2 regions of the Mesorhizobium sp. C264A genome follow, and region 2 is predicted to be linked to the other one. Evidence: riboswitches for the same ligand, from Rfam matches in the RefSeq annotation. Region 2 holds a riboswitch; the other holds the start of a gene.
The links. Region 2 has a riboswitch for cobalamin ahead of NKL04_RS04605 (DUF1636 family protein). Riboswitches for the same ligand answer to the same signal wherever they lie in the genome.
Positions count from the first base shown of each region.

Region 1 (3,841 bases), on a different contig from region 2:
TGAAGCCGAGCGACAGGCCGGGCATATGGCCGCCGAGCAGTTCGAGTTCCTTGCGGAAGATGATCTCTTCGGCACGCCGCGCGCAGTTGACGAAACCGACATCGGTCCATGGCGCGCAGTCGTTCAGCCAGCGCAGCATCGACATCATCGGCGTCACGCCGGAGCCGGCGGAAATGAACAGGTATTTGGCCGCCGGGTGGCTGTGCAACGAGAAGTCGCCGGCCGGTCCGTAGGCCTTGACATGCGAACCGGGCACCAGATGGTCGAACATCCAGCGCGTGCCGATGCTGCCGGCCTGCGCCTTGATCGTCACCGCGATCGAAAACGGCCGCGATGGCGACGACGACAGCGTGTAGGTGCGCATCAGCGGCCCGTCCGGTGTCGGCAGTTCCAGCGTCAGGAACTGGCCCGGCTTGTAGCGGAACCAGGTCTGGTTGTCGGAGCGGAAGGTGAAGGTCTTGACGTCGGGCGCCTCGTCGCTGACGCCGATCACTTCCAGCACCTGCAGCCTATCGTTCCACGGCGCCATCTGGTCGAGATGGCGATAGAGCCCAAGATCCGTCATCGCATTCATCCTCTGGTCCCTCTTCGCCTGCTCCAGCTCACGCGACGCTGCGTAGCGCCGGCCGGCCGCCTTCGGCAAGGCGCGGGCCGATGAAGGCCGCGTACCATTCGACGAACTGGATCACGCCGCCCTCGTGCAGCTCCGAGTAGGGGCCGGGCTCATAGGCCGGAGACAGGATGCCGAAGGCGTTTTCCTCGACGATGCGGCGGTCCTGGTCGTTGGTCTCGGTCCAGACATGGGTGAGCTCCTCAAGGTTGTAGTCGACCCCCTCGACCGCATCCTTGTGCACCAGCCACTTGGTCGTCACCGCGGTTTCGGTGGCGCTGATCGGCAGCACCCGGAAGGTGACCGCATGGTCGATCAGGATGTGGTTCCAGGTCGTCGGATAGTGGTAGTGCATCAAGGTGCCGATGCGGTCGGCGGCAACAGTGTCGGACAGGTTCTTCGTCACCGCGCGCTTTCCCGACATCGTGTAGCTGACGGCATCGCGCAGCAGCGGCGCGCGGGTGGCGCGGTATTGCCCGGCCGGATCGATGCGGAACTTGCTCGGCAGGCCCGCCGCCTCGCATTTCGCCCAGTGCGCGAGCATCTCCGGGTCACTGTCGGCGCCCTGCACGCCGGTCACCGTCGGCGCTTCGGGGAATGTCTTGCACAGCTCCGGATGATTGCCGGCGCAGTGATAGCATTCGCGGTTGTTTTCCCAGACCAGCTTCCAGTTGCCCTTCTCGATGATGGTGCTCTCGAAGGCGACCTTGGCTTCATTCAGCCGGTGCGGCTTGAGGTAGGGCTCTATCATGGCGCGCATCGGCGCAAAGTCGGCAGGTTCTTTCGCCAGGCAGATGAAGATGTAGCCGCCGACGCTCTCGCAGGCGACGGGCTTCAGGCCGAACTGGCTCTTGTGGAAACCGTCGGCCATCTGGCGGGCAAACAGCAGCCGGCCGTCAAGCTCGTAGGTCCACTGGTGATAGGGGCAGACAAGCTTTGCCGCCATGCCCTTCTCAGTGTTGCAGACACGGCTGCCGCGATGGCGGCAGGAATTGTGAAAGGCGTTGATGTTGCCCTTCTGGTCGCGGACCAGCACCACCGGATAATCGCCGATCTGCACGGTGATATAGCTGCCGGGCTTCGGCAGTTCGCAATCATGGCCGATGAACAGCCAGTCGCGATACCAGATAAGCTCCATGTCGAGCTTGAAATAGTCCGGGTCGGTGTAGAAGGGCTGTTCCAGCGAAAAGCCTTGCTTGCGGCCGTTCAGGAGCCTCAGCATGTCGTTGCGCGTATCCATAGTTCTGTCCTCGTGGTTTAAGGACTGAACTTGGTGGTGATGGAGGAAGGATCGGACGCAGGCCGGCGCGGCGCCGGACATGCACTATCCACCTCTTGACCGCCCACCGCGATCAGTCGAGTCTATGCATCTCGGGCTGGTTTCCGGGCTCTGGAGTTGTCCTTGCGGACCATCGCGACACCTTCCCAGGCTGCTGCCCAGTGGTCTCCCGTTGCGACTTCAACTCCACCACCGTTGCGGGGGCAGCGCCGGATTCTGACCGGCTTCCCAATTCTCCGCTGCGTCGTCACGAAGCGGCACCTGAGATGCGATCATCTAATCACGGCAGCGATCGCGACGTCGGCATGAAAGCGACATCATATCCATGCGGCGCGACACGCGCGGCATACGCCCCGCCGACCACCGAAGGGCTGAGATCCTGTCTTGCGGCGCTATCATCGCCGTTTCGAATCGCTGCGGATCCAGTTCCGATCGGGGGCAAAAAGGGCTCAACGGTATCGAAAAGTTACTATTAGCAATCTCTAATCGAACCGAACGGTTCGTTTCTGTTGACAATGCGTGCAGGACGGTGTGAACGACGGCCCGGAAACCGACACCGGAGCGAACCACTCGGTTCGACATAAGCAACTGAAAACAATGCGATAAATGACCATAGAGGAACTTCCTGGCACAATTTCAAGGTGCAGGACCGTGGTCCACACGGAACAACTTCGTGATTGGAAACCAGCCTATGGCTTTCCCACATCGGGGCTGTCCGAACGACGCGAATTCCTCCCAAGACACGCCGCTAGACGGACAGACAAACTGGAGTACTAAAAATGAAAAAGATCATCCTCACTGCCGCAGCCGTTTTGGCGATCACCGGCAGCGCCTTCGCCGGTAGCGACAATTACGGTTCCAATGGTGCGAACCAGCCAGCCGTCTCGGTCGACAGCTCGTATACGGCTTCCATTCAGAAGCCGGCGCACGCTGACAAGCAGCCTGTCGTTCAGGGCGCCGACCGCGACCTCTACGGCAATCGCTGATCCCGACCAAAGAAGGGCGGCTAACCCGTCGCTCTCGGGATCCCAAAAAATTCAGGAGTATTGAAATGAAAAAGATCATCCTTGCTGCCGCCGCCGTTTTGGCCATCTCCGGCAGCGCTTTCGCCGGCAGCGACAACTACGGTTCGGACGGCGCCAACCAGCCTGCGATTACGTCGACCGATAGTGGCCATACGGCTTCGGTTGAGAAGTCGGCTCCAGCCGAGCAGGCGCCTGCCCACGGTGCCGACCGTAACCTTTTCGGCCGCTAAAAGCCGGTTTCCAGCACGTGGCGGGCTTATCCGCTGCAGCTGGCGGCATCAGAAAAATTCAGGAGACTAAAATGAAGAAGATCGTTCTTGCCACCGCAGCCGTTCTGGCTATTTCGAGCGCTGCCTTTGCCGGCAGCGACAATTATGGCTCCAATGGCGCCAACCAGCCGGCCGCTGCCGTCGACACCACCCGCACTTCGTCGACCGGCACCAACTCGGCGGTCTACAAGCTGCTGAACTCGTCGAACGACCAACAGAAGTTCGTTCCTCAGAGCAGCGACAGGGATCGGTTCGGCAACAACTAACAGCCGAAGCTTAAAAAAAGAGCGGCGGGCCTGGCCCGCCGCTCTTTTTCATGCCTGTACGACGCAGCTATCTCAAGCCGCCTTCACTTCCACCGGCTTGAGCGAGAAGGAGTGCCCATCGGCGTCGAAGATGTGCAGGTCCCCGGCATCCGCGGTCAGTCGCAGCTTTGCCCCGCGCTTGACCTCGACATTGCCGGGCAGCTTGGTCACCAACGGCAGGTCAGCGCGGCCGATATCGACATAGACAAGCTGCACCTCGCCGAGTTGCTCGACATAGTCTACCACGCCCTCGAAAAGATATTCCGCGCCGGTGGCGGCCGACAGATCCTCCGGCCGCACGCCGAAGCTGACTGCCGCACCCTTTGCTGACGCCGGCGTTGCGATCGGCACCG
Region 1 is NZ_JAMYVY010000002.1:817,656-821,496, forward strand. It holds gene NKL04_RS22930 (FAD-binding oxidoreductase) at 1-565, opposite strand, end outside; gene NKL04_RS22935 (aromatic ring-hydroxylating oxygenase subunit alpha) at 603-1,850, opposite strand; cobalamin riboswitch at 1,968-2,169, opposite strand; gene NKL04_RS22940 (DUF680 domain-containing protein) at 2,669-2,875, shown strand; gene NKL04_RS22945 (DUF680 domain-containing protein) at 2,941-3,144, shown strand; gene NKL04_RS22950 (DUF680 domain-containing protein) at 3,216-3,449, shown strand; gene NKL04_RS22955 (ABC transporter ATP-binding protein) at 3,522-3,841, opposite strand, start outside.
Region 1: it holds a riboswitch for cobalamin, as region 2 does, so the genes downstream of both, NKL04_RS22935 (aromatic ring-hydroxylating oxygenase subunit alpha) here and NKL04_RS04605 (DUF1636 family protein) in region 2, are expected to answer to the same signal.

Region 2 (3,841 bases):
GATATCCGCCGGCGTCTGCCCGAGATCGACGGGCTCGGCGAGATCGTCGAGCGAGGCGGATGTGGTGGTGAGTATATGCATTTCGGCTCGTGGTTTGGATCAGCCGGCGAGTATACGCTCGATCGCCGGGCGGTTCAGTCCTTTCAGGCCAATGACGACAAGACGCGAGCGGCGATCGTCCTCGGCCGTCCAGGCGCGGTCATAGTAATGGTTGACGCGTGGGCCGACGGCCTGCAGCAAAAGCCGCATCGGCTTGCCGCCGACATCGACGAAGCCTTTTACACGCAACACGTTTTCCCGTTCGGCGGCGGTGGCGACGCGCTTGGCTAAGTCGTCGGGATTGGCGATCGAGGGGATGTCGACGATGAAGGTGTCGAAATCGTCATGCTCATGATCGAAAGCGCCGTCGTGATGCGACTTGCGGTTCTCGATGTCGTCTTCGACGGCGAGACCGAGGCCAAGCAGCACCGACGGGTCGACCTTGCCATGCGCAGTCGGCACGATTTTTACCGCGCGAGCGGAATGCTCATTGATGATGGCGTTGGCGCGGGCCGAACCGGCTGAATCCATCAAATCGCTTTTCGACAGGATGATCAGGTCGGCGCAGGCGATCTGGTCCTCGAAGACTTCTTCGACCGGATCGTCGTGGTCGAGCGTTTCGTCCTGAGCGCGCTGTGCCTGCAACGCGTCCATGTCGTTGGCGACGCGGCCTTCGGCCAGCGCCGGGCCGTCGACCACGGCGATGACGCCATCGACGGTCACCCGGCTCTTCACGCTTGGCCACTGGAACGCTTGGACCAGCGGCTTGGGCAGAGCGAGGCCCGAGGTCTCGATCAGGATGTGGTCGACCCTCGGTGTCAGCGCGAGGATCTTGTCGAGGGCGGGCACGAAATCGTCGGCGACTGTACAGCAGATGCAGCCATTGGCCAGTTCGACGATGTTTTCCTCGGGGCAGGTGTCGATGCCGCAGCCTTTCAGGATTTCCCCGTCGATGCCGATGTCGCCGAACTCGTTGACGATGATGGCGATGCGCTTGCCGCCGGCATTTTCCAGGAGATGGCGGACCAGCGTCGTCTTGCCGGCGCCGAGGAAGCCTGTAACGACAGTGCAGGGAACACGGGAGAGGTTGGCGGCCGGGTTTGAAGCGTTCATCGTCAGTCCTTCAGCATGTCGAGGGGTGGGATGCGGGCAACGAGGCCGCGCTTGAGGCTATCGGGCCGGCCGCGCCACGGGATGAGGCCGTCGGCCGAAGTCGCGAAGAGCTTTGCGCCGGTAACGAGGTCGGCGCCGCTGGTTGCGGTCAGATCGCCGAAGACATAGCTCCAGCAGCCATCGCGCAGGATCGCGGCGCTGAGGCGGCGCTTGCAATTGCCGAGACATTCGGCGGTGCGGACCCGGATATCGCCGGCAGCGGCGCGGCGTGTGTCCTCAGCCAGCAATTCGCCGGCGCGCGGATGGGCGTCGGAACCGGTCTCATCGCGGCAGGAGGCGCAGACGATGACGGTCACGCCGGTCAGGGCGTCGTTGTCCCCGGACGCAATGTCCGCTGTGCCAGCCGAAAAACTGCTGTTCTGGTCCAAAAACCGTGCTCCTTGCCCGGAAACCCGCCAGGCGATCGGATACTTTGTCTCAGACGGCAGGTCTCCTGGCTCGCGGGTCGTCGCCTTGGTTAGCCGCCTTCCCGGTGTTACCCAGTGGCTTTCGGCCTTGGCTCGTCGCTTACAGTTGCGGGGACAGCCGCGGATTTGGGACCGAAATCCCGCACCGCATTCCCTCTTGGCCCTTGCCGTTGCGGGCAGCGGATTTAGGCTTTTGCGGGCGGCGGTGTCAACGCACGGCTACGACATGGCGATGTCGGCAGGGGCTGTCATGTCCCGGCTTCCGGCAGTGCCAGGATGACCTGTCGGATAGCTTGATAGCCATCGCTATAGTCCCAGTCATGACCGACAGCCAGATTCTGTCCCTCATGCCAAACCGCGTTGTCCAGAAGGACTTCGGCACTAATCAGCGTGCCCTTCAAGCCTGCCAGAAAGGTCCGGACAAAATGGCTTCCGGGGGGTACCGAAGCTGTGAACAGCTTTTCCAGCTTGGCATAGAATGCTGGATAGCCTGGTGTCAGCGAGCATAGCTCGGTTGTGGCCTGGGAAATGACCGGGCCGCTATAGATTTTCCAGCGGGCATCTTTTCGCCAGATCTTCCAACTGGCGCTGCTTCGCTGCCAAAGCTCTATTTCGGCCTGCATGTTCTCGCAGACGTGATCGGCCAGTCCCTCAATGGCCACATGGAAAACACCACGGAGAAACTTTTCAAACGCCTGGTTCAGTTCCTGTTCGCGCGTGTCGCCGAAGCCAGCAAAGGATTCAATGACCGGCTGAACATCAAGCAGCGGAGAAAAAATGTAGATTTCCAGGACCAGCCGGTCAGAACTCGTCTCGAACACCTCAGCCTCAAACCGAAGCTGCTTCGATTGGAGCATGACGTCCCTATCTCTGCGGACTGCATCTATTCCATGCGCAATGAGGGCGCCATGGATCATGTCGAGCACTTTGTCCGATGCCATTGCACAACCTACGAGGCTTATTGAGGCGTCTATGACAGACGCTGCAAGGGTTGGCCATCTCTCTCGCTAGCCAATGCCGGCCCCAAATCGCCGGCGGGCGTCACTTCCATGCGCTCAAGTCCAAGCCAGCCCTGCATCTCCTTTAGTTCCTCGAAAAGCTGTGCGGTGGTCTCAGGCGGTGCGCCTGCTTCGGCGTAGGCGGCGTGGACGCGTAAGACACTCGCAGGCCGGTCGGCCTTGAGATCGACGCGGGCGACGATCCGGTCGCCGAGCAGGAAGGGCAGCACGTAGTAGCCATATTGGCGCTTGTCAGCCGGGGTGTAGATCTCGATGCGGTAGTGGAAATCGAACAGGCGCTCGGTGCGCGAGCGCTCGAAGACCACCGGATCGAAGGGCGCCAGTAGCGCGCGGGCCTCGATCTTTCGCGGCAGACGGGCGTCCTTATAGAGGTAAGCCGGCTTGTCCCAGCCTTCGACGTTTACCGGCAGCAACTCGCCCATCTCAACCAGTTCCTCCAACCGGCCCTTCATGTCGGCTGGCGACAAGCGGAAATAATCGCGCAGGTCACCCGACGTCGCGATGCCGTGGGCGCGGGCGGAAATGCGCAGCAATTCGCGGTGCGCGTCCTCGGCCGCCGGCACCGGCAGATCGAGGATCGCCTGCGGCAGCACGCGCTCGGGCAGGTCGTAGAAACGCTCGAAGCCACGGCGGTGCGCCGTGGTGATGCGTCCGGCCCAGAACAGCCATTCGAAGGCGTGCTTGGCGTGGCTCCAGCCCCACCAGCCGCCCGAACCTTTCTGGCCTTCCAGTGCCGAAGCGGCAATCGGGCCGCGCTCGGCGACCGCGCGGTAGATCTCTTCGATATAGGCGGCGTGCTCGCGGCCCCATTTGGCGAGGCCGAGATACATTTCGTCGCCTTGCTCGGCCCGCTGCATGCGCCAGCGCATCAGCGGGTAGGTCTCGACCGGCAGGAACGAGGCCTCATGCGCCCAGTATTCGAACACCGTGCGTTTGCGGGTGATGGCCGCATTGTCGAGCAAAGCCAGCGGGTAGGGGCCAAGCCGCGAATAGAGCGGCATATAGTGGGCGCGCACCACCGCGCTGACGGAATCGATCTGCAGCAAGCCGGTGCGCGACAGCACGCGGGCGAGGTGGCGGCGATCGGGCGTGCCGACCGGGCGGGGATCGAGAAATCCTTGCGCGGCGAGCGCGATGCGCCTGGCCGTCGGGAGTGAGATATTGTCCTTCGTCAAAGTGTCTTGCCTCGAACCATTTTCCCCG
Region 2 is NZ_JAMYVY010000001.1:951,263-955,103, forward strand. It holds partial or broken gene NKL04_RS32050 (cobaltochelatase subunit CobN) at 1-81, opposite strand, end outside; gene cobW (cobalamin biosynthesis protein CobW) at 100-1,152, opposite strand; gene NKL04_RS04605 (DUF1636 family protein) at 1,155-1,580, opposite strand; cobalamin riboswitch at 1,619-1,806, opposite strand; gene NKL04_RS04610 (DUF6348 family protein) at 1,868-2,560, opposite strand; gene NKL04_RS04615 (winged helix-turn-helix domain-containing protein) at 2,590-3,813, opposite strand.